One region of the Caulobacter sp. KR2-114 genome, then DNA from elsewhere that is predicted to be linked to it. Evidence: predicted binding sites of a transcription regulator. Region 1 holds the regulator's gene; the other holds the start of a gene.
What was found. Region 1 encodes LexA, which represses DNA repair genes until DNA is damaged. Its sites were predicted from a motif close to ATGTTCNCNANNTGTTCT; they were not measured.
Positions count from the first base shown of each region.

Region 2: ACO2Q3_RS23040 (YifB family Mg chelatase-like AAA ATPase) is a predicted target of LexA. The motif match lies at 3,335-3,352, and genes of this name have one in related genera.

Region 1 is NZ_JBMSEC010000002.1:419,367-426,863, forward strand. It holds gene trpE (anthranilate synthase component I) at 1-789, shown strand, start outside; gene ACO2Q3_RS08140 (hypothetical protein) at 1,037-1,243, opposite strand; gene ACO2Q3_RS08145 (anthranilate synthase component II) at 1,338-1,928, shown strand; gene trpD (anthranilate phosphoribosyltransferase) at 1,942-2,958, shown strand; gene trpC (indole-3-glycerol phosphate synthase TrpC) at 2,955-3,743, shown strand; gene lexA (transcriptional repressor LexA) at 3,945-4,637, shown strand; gene ACO2Q3_RS08165 (ComEC/Rec2 family competence protein) at 4,618-6,669, opposite strand; gene gltX (glutamate--tRNA ligase) at 6,824-7,497, shown strand, end outside.
Region 2 is NZ_JBMSEC010000007.1:266,712-274,208, forward strand. It holds gene ACO2Q3_RS23020 (hypothetical protein) at 211-333, opposite strand; gene ACO2Q3_RS23025 (hypothetical protein) at 349-678, opposite strand; gene ACO2Q3_RS23030 (NAD-dependent epimerase/dehydratase family protein) at 826-1,932, shown strand; gene gshB (glutathione synthase) at 2,328-3,275, shown strand; gene ACO2Q3_RS23040 (YifB family Mg chelatase-like AAA ATPase) at 3,414-5,003, shown strand; gene ACO2Q3_RS23045 (hypothetical protein) at 5,233-5,598, opposite strand; gene ACO2Q3_RS23050 (Lrp/AsnC family transcriptional regulator) at 5,937-6,359, opposite strand; gene ACO2Q3_RS23055 (dimethylarginine dimethylaminohydrolase family protein) at 6,501-7,409, shown strand; gene rocD (ornithine--oxo-acid transaminase) at 7,372-7,497, shown strand, end outside.

The DNA.
Region 1 (7,497 bases):
GTGCCGAGCCACCGGTTCCGCGCGCCGTTCCCGTACGAACCGTTCGCCCTCTACCGCTCGCTGCGGCGCACGAACCCCTCGCCGTTCCTGTTCTACCTGAACTTCCCGGGCTTCCAGCTGGTCGGATCGTCGCCGGAGATCCTGGTGCGGCTGCGCGACGGCAAGATCACCATCCGCCCGATCGCCGGCACCCGCCCCCGCGGCGCCACGCCCGAGGAAGACCTGGCGCTGGAGGAGGAGCTGAAGGCCGATCCCAAGGAGCGGGCCGAACACCTGATGCTGCTCGACCTGGGCCGCAACGACGTCGGCCGGGTGGCCATGCTTGGCCAGGAGGGGCTGAACCAGCCCCGCGCCGCCGGCAAACGCGGGCCGCACGTGCGGGTCACCGACAGCTTCTTCATCGAGCGCTACAGCCACGTGATGCACCTGGTGTCCAACGTCGAGGGCGACGCCCCCGAGCGGGTCGATCCGGTGGACGTGCTGATGGCCGCCCTGCCCGCGGGCACCCTGTCCGGCGCGCCCAAGGTGCGGGCGATGGAAATCATCGACGAGCTGGAACAGGAGAAGCGCGGCATCGGCTACGCCGGCGCGGTGGGCTACTTCGGCGCCGACGGCTCGGTGGACACCTGCATCGTGCTGCGCACGGCCCTGGTCAAGGAAGGCGTGATGTACGTGCAGGCCGGCGGCGGGGTGGTCGCCGACAGCGACCCGGACGCCGAGTACGAGGAAACCGTCCACAAGTCCCGCGCCCTGCGCAAAGCCGCGCAGGAAGCCTGGCGCTTCGCCTGAATCAGCAGCCGCCCCTTTCCTTCTCCGTCACCCTCGGCCCTGTGCCGAGGGGCCATGCACACGGGAGACCGGGTGGCGCGCTTCGAAGGGCGCGCCACGCACCGGTGGCCGCCGCGAGCGCCCTGCGACGCTCCGCTGCCGCTCGCGACTTAATTTCACGTGTTCATGGATCCTCGGGACTGACGCCCGAGGATGACGGTGGGGAGGGTGGGCGCAGACGGGGCGCGCGGCGCCGGCCCGGCCCGCCCTAGCGGCCCTGCGTCGCCGCGTGCGGCGCTTCGCTGAACACCGGCGGCAGCACGATCCACACCGTCGCCAGGGCCAGGGCCGAGACCGCGAACAGCGCCGCGGCCGCCACCGCAGCCAGGGCGGGATCGCGCGCCACGGGCGCCTTCAGCAGGGCGCGGGCGCGTTGCAGCGCCACCTTTTCGATCGGCGAATCGACAGTGCTCATGGCGTCACAGTGGCCCGCCCTGCCCCGTCCGCCAACGCGGTCCCTTGGCGCAGCGGCCGCTTGCGCTTAAGTACCGGGCCTCGCGAGGCGCCCCATGATCCTGGTCATCGATAACTACGACAGCTTCACCTACAACCTCGTCCACTACCTGAACGAGCTTGGGGCGGAGACCACGGTCTATCGCAACGACAAGATCACCGTGCAGGACGCCCTGGCCCTTCGCCCCGAGGCGGTGCTGCTGTCGCCGGGTCCGTGCACGCCCAACGAGGCGGGCATCTGCCTGCCGCTGATCTCCGGCGCGCCGGACGACCTGCCGATCCTCGGCGTCTGCCTGGGCCACCAGGCCATCGGCCAGGCCATGGGCGGCGAGGTGATCCGCGCCAAGGCCCTCATGCACGGCAAGACCAGCCCGATCCACCACGCCGGCAAGGGCATCTTCAAGGGCCTGCCCGACCCATTCACCGCCACCCGCTACCACAGCCTTTCGGTGCGGCGCGAAACCCTGCCCGACGTGCTGGAGATCACCGCCTGGACCGACGACGGCGAGATCATGGGCTTCCAGCACAAGACCCGACCGCTGCATGGGGTGCAGTTCCACCCCGAGAGCATCGCCACCGAGGGCGGCCATCAGCTGCTGCTGAACTTCATGGATCTGGCGAGCGTGCAGCGCCTCGTCGAGGCCTGAGCGCGGCGAGATCATGTCTGACGCCTTCAAGCCGCTGCTGGCCAGACTCGCCGACGGCGCCACCATGGACGAGCCCGACGCCGAGGCCTTCTTCGCCGCCTGTCTGCGCGGCGAGCCGAGCCCGGCGCAGATCGCCGCGGCGGTCACCGCCATGCGCATGCGCGGCGAGACCGTCGGCGAGATCACGGCCTGCGCGCGGGCCATGCGGCGGGCCGCCACGGTGCTGGAGCACCCCTTCCAGGTGATCGACGTCTGCGGCACCGGCGGTGACGGGCTGCACACCCTGAACATCTCCACCGCCGTCGGCTTCGTGGCCGCGGGGGGCGGGCTGAAGGTCGCCAAGCACGGCACGCGCGCGGTGTCGTCGCGTTCCGGGTCGTCGGACGTGCTGGGCGCCCTCGGCGTGAACATCGCGGCGGGCCCCGACCGGCAGCGCGAGGCGCTGGAGCGCGCGGGGATCTGCTTCCTGTTCGCGGTCGCCCACCACGGGGCGCTGCGGCACGTGATGCCGGTGCGCCAGGAGCTGGGGTTCCGCACCGTGTTCAACCTGCTGGGGCCGCTGTCCAATCCGGCGGGGGCGCAGCGCCAGTTGCTGGGCGTCTACGACCCGCGCTGGGTCGAACCCCTGGCCAGGGTGCTGGGGGCCCTGGGCGCCGAGCGCGCCTGGGTCGTGCATGGCGAGGGCCTCGACGAGATGAGCACGACCGGGGTCACCCAGGTCGCCGAGTGGCGCACCGGCGCCGGCGTCCGCCTGTTCAATGTCACCCCCGAGGCCGTGGGCCTGCCCCGCGCCGCGCTTTCGGACCTGACCGGCGGCGACGCCGCGGCGAACGCCGAGGCCCTGCGGGCGCTGCTGGCCGGCGCCATGGGCGCCTATCGCGATATCGTCCTGCTCAACGCGGCGGCGGCCTTCCTGGTGGCGGACCGGGCCGAGACCCTGCGCGAAGGCGTCGACATGGCCGCCCACGCCATCGATTCCGGCGCGGCCCTGCGGGCGCTGGACACCCTCGTGGAGATCACGCGAGCATGAGCGACATCCTCGCCAGGATCGCGGCCTACAAGCGCGAGGAGGTCGCCGAGCGGCGCGCGACGGAGACTCAAGGGCAGGTCGACGCGCGCGCCGCCCTCGCCTCGCCGCCCCGCGGTTTCCGCGCTGCCCTGGAGCGGGCGCACGCGCCAGGCCGTCTGGCGCTGATCGCCGAGATCAAGAAGGCTTCGCCGTCCAAGGGGCTGATCCGGCCGGACTTCGACCCCACCGCCCACGCGAGGGCCTATGAGGCCGGCGGCGCGGCCTGCCTGTCCGTGCTCACCGACACCCCCAGCTTCCAGGGGGCCGACGCCTACCTGACGGCGGCCCGGCAGGCCGTCGCCCTGCCCGCCCTGCGCAAGGAGTTCCTGGTCGATCCCTGGCAGGTGGCCGAATCCCGCGCCCTGGGCGCCGACGCCATCCTGGTGATCCTGGCCATGGTGGACGACAGCCTCGCCGCCGACCTGATCGCCGAGGCGGCGCGGTTCGGCATGGACGTGCTGATCGAGACCCATGACGAGGCCGAACTCGACCGCGCCGTGGCGCTGGGCGGCGGCATGATCGGCGTCAACAACCGCGACCTGCGCACCTTCGTCACCGACCTGGCGATCACCGAGCGCCTTGCGGGCCGGGTTCCTGCCGGAGCCCTGCTGGTCACCGAGAGCGGCATCTTCACCCCCGCCGACGCCGCCCGGCTGGAAGCCGCCGGGGCGGTGGCGATGCTGGTCGGCGAGAGCCTGATGCGCCAGGCCGACGTCGCGGCCGCCACCCGCGCCCTGCTGGGCTGAGCCGCGACTCGGGCGCCTGTGGAGACCTGCTTCCGGCTGGACGGCCGGATTCACCGTCGCGGGGCGTTCATCGCCTCCCTATCCCCTTGAAATCACGTTGCTTTGCCGTTCACTTGACATTAAGAAAGAACGCCTAGAGAACATCCAAATGTTTTTGGTTTGTTCCTGACCGGCGCTCCGGCGGGTGAAGGCGAGGCGGCGATGCTCACGCGCAAACAACACGAACTGCTCATGTATATCCATGAGCGGATCAAGGAGACCGGAGTCTCGCCGTCGTTCGACGAGATGAAGGAGGCGCTGGATCTGGCCTCCAAGTCGGGAATTCACCGCCTGATCACGGCGCTGGAGGAACGCGGCTTCCTGCGCCGCCTGCCGCACCGGGCGCGGGCGCTGGAGGTCACCAAGCTGCCGGAACAGGCTACCGCCGCGGCGCCGCCCAAGGGCCGGTCCGCCTTCCGTCCGCAGCTGATCGAGAACGCCGGCCCCGCCGCGCCGGTCGCGGCCAACGACGTGCGCGACCTGCCGGTCCTCGGCCGTATCGCCGCCGGCACGCCGATCGAGGCCATCCAGCACGAGCGCGACCGCCTGCAGGTCCCCGAGAGCATCCTGGGCGCCGGCGAGCACTATGTGCTGGAGGTGCAGGGCGACTCGATGATCCAGGCCGGCATCCTCGACGGCGACTATGTGGTGATCCGCAAGACCAGCACCGCCAACTCCGGCGAGATCGTCGTCGCCCTAGTGATGGGCGAGGAAGCCACGCTGAAGCGCCTGCGCAAGAAGGGCGCCTCGATCGCCCTGGAGGCCGCCAACCCGGCCTACGAGACCCGCATCTTCGGCCCCGACCAGGTGGCCGTGCAGGGCAAGCTGGTGGGGCTCATTCGCCGCTATCACTAGCCTGCGACCAGGGACGGCGTCCGCGCACGTCCTGGGCCCAGACCACGTTCCAGCCCCGCGACGCCCGATAGAGCTCGGCTGAGCCGCCGCGGGCGAAGTCCTCGCCGGTGAGCATCGGCTTGCCCGCGCAGGCCGGGGTGGCGGCGACCTTCGTGGCGCGGATCAGGATCAGGTCGGCGTTGCGGCAGAGGTCGTCCAGCTCGGCTCCGGCCGGCGTGCGGTGGATCCACCACAGCACCACGCGGCCACCGCTGGCGGTGACGGCGCCGCAGATCCGCCGGTCGCAGTCGAACGGCCGGGTGCGGGCCGGATCGTCGTCCTCCAGCATGAAGGCCTGCCGCCGCGACCACATGTCGGCGGCGAACAGCCTGACCTTGGGCCGCAGCAGCCAGGCGGTATGGCCGTCCTGCACGGCCGCGGCCGCCGCATCCGACGCCACCCAGACTTCCGGCGCCGGGGGCCGGGGCCACAGGCTCACCATCAGGGCGCACGGCAGGCCGATCCAGCGCAGGCGGCCCTTCCAGAGGCACAGCATCAGGATGCCGAGAAACGCGACCGGCAGGGTGAAGTCCGGCTTGCTGGGCACGGTCCACACCGACCAGGGCAGGCCGGAGAACCAGCCCGACACCCGATAGAGCAGGTCGATGCCCCAGCCGGCGAGCGCCAGCAGCGGCGCGCCGAGGTGGAAGGTCTCCGCCAGCGCGCCCAGCGCCAGGGCCGGCATGATGACGAAGGTCTCCAGCGGCTCGGTGACCAGGTTGGCGCCCAGGCCATAGACGGCGGTGCGATTGAAGTCCTGCACCCCGAACGGCTCGGTGGCGAGGCCGGCCACGAAGCTGGCGGCCAGGCTGATCGCCAGCCAGCCGAACCCCTGCTGCACAACGCGGATCGGCCAGGGGACGCTGATCGGATGCGGCCGTCGCGGCCAGACCTCGGCCAGGGCCACCAGCGCGGTGGTGGCGGCGAACGACATCTGGAAGCCGGGCTGGACGATGGCCTCCGGCTGCAGCAGCAGGATGGTCAGGGCGGCGATGGCCAGGACGTGCAGGCTGATCGCCCGCCGGTCGACCAGGATGGCGCCGAACACCAGGCTGGCGGTGATCGCCGAGCGCTGCGCCGGCGGCGGCGCGCCGGACACCAGCAGGTACAGCAGGATCGCCGCCAGGCCGACGGCCGCGGCCACCTTCTTGCCCGGAACCCGCAGCGCCAGCCAGGGCCACAGCGCCACCAGCAGCCGGACCGCCAGGAACACGAAGCCGCCGACGATGGCCATGTGCACGCCGCTGATCGAGATGATGTGCGCCAGGCCCGAGTTGCGCAGGCTGGTCTGATCGTCGTCGGACAGCCAGGCCTGGTAGCCGGTGATCATCGCCACCCCGAGCCCGGCGGACTTTGCGTCCATGTCGCCGGCTATGCGGCGGCTCAACGCCCAGCGGGCCTGGTTGATCGCCAGCTCGATCCGCAGGGCGAGCGGCGGCGGCGGCAGGCTGATCAGTTCGGGCGAGGCCTTGGAGAACCCCACCGCGCCGATGCCCTGGAAATATTCGTCCCGGGCGAAATCGTAGGCTCCGGGACTGGCCGGGGCTGGCGGGGGGCTGATGAAGGCGGCCAGGCGCACCGCCCTGCCCGGCCCGATCATGAGGTCGCCGGGGACGGTCACCCGCAGGCGGTTGGGCAGCTGGTCTCGGCGCAGGCGGCCGATGCGCACCGGGGCGATCATCAGCCGCGCCCGTCCGGAGGCGGCGCTCGGCACGTCGGTGACCCAGCCTTCGACCAGGGTGCTCTGCGAGAACGGCGCGATCGGCGCGGCGACCCGCAGGGTGCGGATGCGGCCGGCCGCCAGCCCGCCGGCGAACAGGGCGGCGTAGAGGACGAGGATGATCAGGGCGCGGCTTCGGCTCCAGCGGCGCGCCGCCAGCGCCAGCAGCGTCGCCGCCCCGGCGAGCGCCAGCAAGGGTCCCAGCGGCGGCTCGTCTGGCAGGGCGAAATACACCGCCGCGCCGCCGCCGAACGCGATCGGCGCCCCCAGCATCCAGCGGTCGAGCTGCGCCGCGCCCTCGGCGGCCAGCCAGGCCCGCAGCGCGGCCGTACTAGGAAGCCGCGCGCGGCGCGTGCTAAGAGGCCGCGCCCTCGACCCGGGCGCCCACGCGCCCGGCCCGGCCCGTTCTCCCGCAATCGGATCACCTATGTCCTCCGCCCCCAAGTCTCCTGTCGTCACCCGTATCGCCCCGTCGCCCACCGGTTCCATGCATATTGGCAACGCAAGGTCGGCGCTTTTCAACTGGCTGTATGCAAAGCACACCGGCGGCACGTTCCTGTTGCGCATCGAGGACACCGACCGCGAGCGCTCCACCGAGGCCTCGGTGCAGGTGATCTTCGACAGCCTGAGCTGGCTGGGGCTGCAGTGGGACGGCGAGCCGGTGTTCCAGTTCGCCCGCGCGGCGGTGCACAAGGCGGCCGTGCAGCGGCTGATCGAGGCCGGCCACGCCTACGCCTGCTACATGACCGTCGACGAGGCGGAGATCCTCAAGGAGAAGTCCCGCGCCGAGGGCCACGCCCTGCGCTCGCCCTGGCGCGACCGCACGCCGGGCCCGATGGAACAGGGCAAGCCGCATGTGATCCGCTTCCGCACCCCGGACGAGGGCGAGACCGTGGTGGAGGACCTGGTCCGCGACACGGTCCGCTTTCCCAACAAGGACATCGAGGACTTCGTCCTGCTGCGGACGGATGGAACGGTGATCTACAACCTCGGCGTCACCGTCGATGATCACGACATGGGCGTCACCCACGTGATCCGCGGCGAGGAGCACCTGAGCAATGCCGGACGCCAGACCCTGCTCTATCGCGCCCTGGGCTGGCC
Region 2 (7,497 bases), on a different contig from region 1:
AGAATTCCTCTCCCACAGGGAGAGGAAGGGGCCCGCGTGGCTTGCGGGAGCAAGCCGCGTGGGAAGGTGAGGGGTTTCCGCCCGAGAGGGCTAACGCACCGCGGCATGCTCGAACCACGCGACACGGATCTGCTCGCCCTCGTCGGTGTAGCCCACCAAGGTCAGGCCGCTGGTCCGCCAGATCGCGCGGCGCGGCTTGCCCACCAGATCCTAGCTCTGCACCACCGTCGCCATCCGGGCCTCGATGGCCGGGTCGCCGGCCAGCCAGCCCGAGCGCCATTCGACGGCCAGCTCGGCCGTGCCGTCCAGGATCGGTGAGACGTCCCGCGCCATGGGGCGGCCTGGCCGCTACTGCAGCTTCCAGACCAGGGAGACGAACGGACCGTGCTCCAGGACGTCGACGGAGCGACTGCTCTGGAAGCCGCCGTCCGCGGGGCCGAAATAGTCGTCCACCTTGTAGCCCAGCGACACCGTCAGGGGATTGCCGGGGACCCGCCAGTTGACCTGGCCATAGGCGCCGAGGGTCGGCACGGTCTTGGTGCGCGAGCGGCTGATGTTCGGGAACTGGCCGGTGTAGACGCCATAGGCGATGTCCGCCGTGTTGGTGGCCTTCTGCCTGCGGCGCCGGCGATCCCGACATGTCGACGGCTCAGATAACGGGAATCTGCGAACGCGCAACCAAACTGAGGCCGCGCCCTCAATAATGAGTATAGATTGCCGGAATCGGCGCTGTTGCGGGCGGCGTATCTGTCCGTGATCTGCTCAAAAAGCCGGCGCCTGATCGCCTGGCGGGCGCCGGCGGGCAGCGACCGGGAGGAGAAGACCATGGCGCGACTCACCCGCCGCGGCCTGCTGGCCGCCACCCTCGCGGCCCCCGCCCTCGCCCGGGCGGCCGCCGCGCCGCCCCGGCCGCTGAAGCTGCTGATCCTCGGCGGCACAGGGTTCATCGGCCCGCACCAGGTGCGCTATGCCCTGGACCGCGGCCACCAGGTGACGATCTTCAACCGCGGCCGCCAGAAGGAGGCCTGGCCCGGCCCGGTGGAGGAGCTGCTGGGCGACCGCAGCACCGGCGACCTGAAGGCGCTGGAAGGCCGGTCGTGGGACGCCTGCATCGATAACCCCACCACCCTGCCGTTCTGGGTGCGCGACGCCGGCAAGGCGCTGGCCGGCCACGTCGGCCAGTACCTGTTCGTCTCCACCGTCTCGGTCTACGCCGACAACCACGCCGCGGCCGACGAGACCGCGCCGCTGCTGGCCTACGCCGGCAAGGACCCGCTGGCCGAGACCTCCGCCGGCCCGCACCGCGAGCTCTACGGCCCATTGAAGGCGGCCAGCGAGGGCGAGGCCAGGCGCCAGTTCGGCGCGGCGGTGACCATCGTCCGCCCCGGCCTGATCGCCGGACCCGGCGACGAGACCGACCGCTTCACCTGGTGGCCGGTGCGCCTGGCGCGGGGCGGCGAGATCGCCGCGCCCGGCGACGGGACCGATCCGGTGCAGTTCATCGACGCCCGCGACCTGGCCGAATGGACCATCCGCCTGGCCGAGCAGCGCACCTTCGGCGTGTTCAACGCCACCGGCCCGGCGCACGAGCTGAGCATGCGGGCGATGCTGGCGGACATCGCCGCCGGCGTCGGCGTGACCCCCCAGCTGACCTGGGTCCCAACGGCGATCCTCGACGCCGAGCACGTCGAGGCCTGGAGCGACATGCCCGCCTGGGTTCCCGGAAGCGGCGAGGACGCCGGCTTCGCCCGCCGCCGCATCGACCGCGCCCTGGCGGCCGGCCTGACCTTCCGCCCCACGGCGACCACCGCCGCCGACACCCTGGCCTGGTTCCGGACCCTGCCGGCCGAACGCCAGGCGACCCTGCACGCCGGCCTGACCCCCGAACGCGAGGCCGCCCTGCTGGCCAGGGTCCACGCGGGGAAGGGCTGAAGCGCCCGCCCTGGAAACTGGTCACAAGCGCTGCCCGGTGCGGTGTCCTTCTCCCCTTGCGGGAGAAGGTGGCCCGCGTCAGCGGGTCGGATGAGGGGTGGACGAGTCTTTGAAGACCAGCGTGTCGGCCCCGGCGCGGCGACGGCCGGCATTGCCTCGGAGACCCCTCATCCGTCTTGCTACGCAAGACACCTTCTCCCGCAAGGGGAGAAGGCAGATCAGACCCCATCATCTTCGGGTGTGAGCCGGCTCGCGAGCATGGGCGGGACCCGCGCCTGGCGTGAGCGCGGGGCCCTCCGCCAGTTTTCCTCGCCCCGGCGCCAGCGGAAGGCGCTTCCGCCCCGGCCGCGCTGCCACTACATCACCGCCTGGGCCTTAGCTCAGCCGGGGAATGCATGCCGCTTCAGGTCGCCATCCAGATGGATCCCGTCGAAGGGATCAACATCGACACCGACACCACCTTCCTGCTGATGCTGGAGGCCCAGACCCGCGGCCACGGCCTGTGGGTCTATACCCCCGACCGCATCGGCCTGGAGGACGGCCGGGTGCTGGCGCGGGGCCGGCCGCTGAACCTGCGCGCGGTGAAGGGCGACCACCACGACCTCGGCCAGTACGAGGTGCGCGACCTGTCGGAGTTCGACGCCATCCTGATGCGCCAGGATCCGCCGTTCGACATGGCCTACATCACCGCCACCCACTTCCTGGAGCGCATCCACCCGGCGACCCTGGTGGTCAACAACCCCTTCGAGGTCAGGAACGCGCCGGAGAAGCTGTTCGTCACCGGCTTTCCCGGCCTGCAGCCACCGACCCTGATCACCTCCGACGCCGACATGCTGCACGACTTCCACGCCCGCCACGGCGACATGGTGCTCAAGCCGCTGTACGGCGGCGGCGGCTCGGGCGTGGTGCGGCTGAAGGCGGACGACCCCAACCTCGACGCCCTCCTGGAACTGCACGCCATGATCGGCCGCGAGCAGGTGATCGCCCAGAAGTTCGTGCCGGCGGTGTCGAAGGGCGACAAGCGCATCATCCTGGTGGACGGCGAGCCGGTCGGGGCCATCAACCGGGTGCCGGCCGAGGGCCAGGTGCGCTCGAACCTCGCCCGCGGCGGCCGCGCCGAGGCGGTGGAGCTGACCGCCCGCGACCGCGAGATCTGCGACACCATTGCGCCGGAGCTGAAGAGCCGCGGCCTGCTGTTCGTGGGCATCGACGTGATCGGCGACTACCTGACCGAGATCAACGTCACCTCCCCCACCGGCGCGCAGCAGCTGAAGCGGTTCGGCGGCGGCGACGCGGCGGCGGCGCTGTGGGACCGGGTGGAGGCGCTGCGCGGCGCCCTGTGAAGCTTAGCTTCTGGTTGAAGGCCCCCGTCTAAGTCACAGAGTTGATACAGTTACCCGCTAAGTTCTACCTTTGTTCTTGATCCACCCTCCTACTCGTGCTCAGATTGTGGATAACAACGGGCTGTGGGGGATAATTCCGTGGCGGCGCGGGTGGTTTCAGTGGCGTTCGAGGGCGTCGACGCCCGTCGGGTCGACGTGGAGGTGCAGACCACCCTCGGCCTGCCCAGCTTCATGGTGGTGGGCCTGGCCGACAAGGCGGTGGCGGAATCGCGCGAGCGGGTGCGCGCCGCCTTCGCCGGCCTGGGGCTGGCGCTGCCGGGCAAGCGCATCGTCGCCAACCTGGCGCCGGCCGACCTGCCCAAGGAAGGCAACCACTTCGACCTGCCGATCGCGCTCGCCCTGCTGATCCTGCTGGGGGTGCTGCCGGCCGACGCCCTGGACGGCTGGGCCGCGATCGGCGAGCTGAATCTCAACGGCGAGATCGCCCCTGTGGCTGGAGCCCTGCCGGCGGCGGTGGCGGCCGGTTCGATGGGCCTGGGCCTGATCTGCCCGGACGCCTGCGGGCCCGAGGCGGCCTGGGCCGGCGACACCCCGGTGCTGGCGCCCCGCTCGCTGATCGCCCTGATCAACCACTTCCGCGGCAGCCAGCTGATGAGCCCGCCGCAACCCGGCCCGATGCTCGACGGCGTCGCCGCGCCGGACCTGAAGGACGTCAAGGGCCAGGAGAACGCCAAGCGGGCGCTGGAGATCGCCGCCGCCGGCGGCCACAACCTGTTGTACGTCGGCCCGCCGGGCTCGGGAAAGTCGATGCTGGCCCAGCGCCTGCCGGGGCTGCTGCCGCCGCTGACGCCGGGCGAGCTGCTGGAAACCTCGATGGTGCACTCGATCGCCGGCCTGATCGCCAAGGGCGCCCTGACCCGGGCGCGGCCGTTCCGCGCCCCGCACCACTCGGCCACCATGGCCGCCCTGACCGGCGGCGGGACCCGGGTCAGGCCGGGCGAGGTCTCCCTGGCGCACAATGGCGTGCTGTTCCTGGACGAGCTGCCGGAGTTCTCGGCCCAGGCGCTGGATTCGCTGCGCCAGCCGCTGGAGACCGGCGAGGTCACGGTGGCCCGGGCCAACGCCCACGTGCGCTATCCGGCCCGGGTGCAGCTGGTGGCGGCGATGAACCCCTGCCGCTGCGGCCAGGGTGGGTCGGGGCGCGGCCACTGCGGCAAGGCCCCGCGCTGCCAGGTCTCCTACCAGGGCCGGGTGTCGGGGCCGCTGATGGACCGCATCGACCTGGCCGTGGACGTGCCGCCGGTAACCGCCTTCGACCTGACCCTGCCGCCGCCGGCCGAGGGCACGGCCGAGGTCGCCGCCCGGGTCGCCCGCGCCCGCCAGATCCAGGCCGACCGGGCCGACGCGGCGATCGCCGCCGGCGCCGACGGCGAGGCGGCGCCGCGCGGCGTCACGGCGCTGAACGCGCGGGCCGAGGGCCGCTGGCTGGAGCACATCGCCGGCCTCGACGAGCCGGCCCAGGCGCTGATGGCCCGCGCCGCCGAGATGGGCCGCCTGACCGCCCGCGGCTGGACCCGCACCATCCGCCTGGCCCGCACCATCGCCGACCTGGAAGCCGCCCCCACCGTGCGCCGCGTGCACGTCGCCGAAGCCCTGATCTATCGACGGATCGCCCCGGCCGCGGATGGCATGGCGGAGGGGGCGGGGACCATGCCGACGTGGGGGTAGAGGCGCGGATCGAGGTCTTGTGCCGATAGGGCGCAAGCCCCCTCCACCATCGCGCCGATGGCGCGATGGTCCCCCTCCCCCGCTACGCGTGGGAGGAGTGCGGGGTCACTACTTTTCTCCTTCCCCGTGAAACGGGGAAGGGGGATCGCCGGGCGCAGCCCGGGGGTGGAAGGGGCCACAGGTCAGCACCGGCCCGGATGAGCGCGACGGTCCCGCCAGGCCTGCGCCCTCAGCACTCCACCTCCAGCGTCTTCTGGTCCTCGATCACCGGGCGGATGGCGCGGTCGGGGCGGGGCTGGCCGGCGCAGACCGGGATCACCAGGTAGCGCTGGCCGAGGGTCATCTTCACCGGGGTGTTGGGCTTGACCGCGCTGAAGCTGTGGTCGCCGAGCATGGCCTGCATGCGCGCGCCGTCGTCGGCCGCCAGCGCCGTCCAGGCGTCGGCGGGGATGTAGTAGAAGGCGCTGGCGCTGCCCGAGCCCACCGCCACGTTGCGATAGCCGACGCCGTCCTGCAGCGTGTTCAGGGGATCGCTGGCGGCGCAGCCGCCGAGCGCCGCCAGCAGCGACAGTCCAGCCGTTAGTCGCCCGATCATTGGCCGCGCCATCCGCATCGCCGTCTCCGACCCGCGCCCTGCGGCGCCGATTGATCCACCGCCCCCAGCCGGAAAGAGGATGCGCCCGGCGGAGGCTTTGCGCCAGGGGTCGGCGACCCCGCCGTCTCCCCATCTCGTCACCCCGGCCGGAGCGCAGCGCAGAACCGGGGCCGGCCAAGCGGGCGCTCAGACGCCGGCGATTGGGCGAATGCCGGGCAGCGCCAGGCTCGACATCGTCCTGGAGGTTGAACCGCTGGCCCCGGATCGGCGCGCTTCGCGCTTGTCCGGGGTGACGAGAGGGGCTGGGACGCCGGGCGTGGTCGGCGACGTCCGCCCCTCTACAGCCGGCGCGTCGACAGCAGCAGGCTGGTCTCGGTGGCGGCGATGCCGTCGATCAGGCGGACGGCGTCGAGGGTGCGGCTGAAGTCGGGCAGGCTGTCGGTGTCGAGGTCGACCACCAGGTCCCAGCGGCCGTTGGTGGTGTGCACGGCGGCCACCTGCGGCAAGGCCGAGAGGGCGCGGATCACCGGGCCGGAGCGCTCGCCCTCGACGGCGACCATCATCACCGCGCGCACGCGATGGGCCTCGGCCTCGGGCCGCACGCGCACGGTGAAGCCGGCGATGTCGCCGCGCGCCAGCATGCGGTCGATACGCGCCTGCACCGTGCCGCGCGACACCTTCAGCCGCTTGGCGAGACCGGCGACCGGGGCGCGGGCGTCCTCGCGCAGCAGGCCGATCAGCTGGTGGTCCAGGTCGTCCATCTGCGCATATTGTCCGTTATCTCCAGCGAATTGTCCAGAAAGTCGGCGAAATTCGCCCACTCAGTCCGCTTTTCGCTGACGCCGCCGAGGGCCAGCCTAGGAGTCGCCGCACGTCGGCCGATCCCGCGACGGAGCCCCCGCATGACCGCCCAGTTCCTGATGACCGATCCGGCGCACTACGCCGTGAGCTACCGCATCAATCCGTGGATGAAGCCGGAGGCCTGGAGCGAGGCCGAGGGGCGCATCGCCCGCGCCGCTTCCGCCGCCCTGGCCGCCAACCTCGAGGCCCTGGGCGCCGAGGTCAGCTGGGCTCCCGCCGCGCCGGGCCTGCCGGACCTGGTGTTCCCGGCCAACGCCGCGGTGGTGCTGGACGGCAAGGCGGTGCTGGCCCGCTTCCGGATGCCTGAGCGCCAGGGCGAGGAGGCGCGCTTCGCCGAAGCGTTCGCGGCGCTGCAGGCGCGCGGCCTGGTCGAGCACATCGTCACCCTGCCGGAGGGCTGCTTCCACGAGGGGGCCGGCGACGCCATCTGGGACCGCACGCGCCGGCTGGTCTGGACCGGGCACGGGCCGCGCTCGTCGGCCGAGGCCGGCCGCCACATCGCCGAGGCGTTCGGCGTCGAGGTGGTCCCGCTGGCGCTGGCCACCGAGCGTTTCTACCACCTGGACACCTGCTTCTGCCCGCTGGCCGGGGGGCAGGTGCTGTACTACCCGCCCGCCTTCGGCCCCGCCGCGCTGGACGCGATCCGCGCCCGGGTCGCCCCCGACGACCTGATCGAGGCGGAAGACGCCGATGCGGCGGCCTTCTGCGTGAACGCCATCAGCCTCAACGCCGACATCGTCATGGCCCGCGCGCCCGCGCGGCTGAAGGCGCGGCTGGCCGAGCGCGGCTACCGGGTGCGCGAGGTCGACCTGGCCCCGTTCATCCTCTCCGGCGGCGCGGCCTTCTGCATGACCCTGCGCCTCGACCTGAAGAGCCAGTTCTGCGCCCACGCCCAACCCACGGAGACCGACCATGTCCGACACCCTGACCGCGCCGCGCTCGCGAGCTGACGCCCCGCGCTCCGCCGCCGCCCTGATCGACGCCGAGGCCCGCTACGGGGCGCGCAACTACAAGCCGCTGGACGTGGTGCTGACCCGC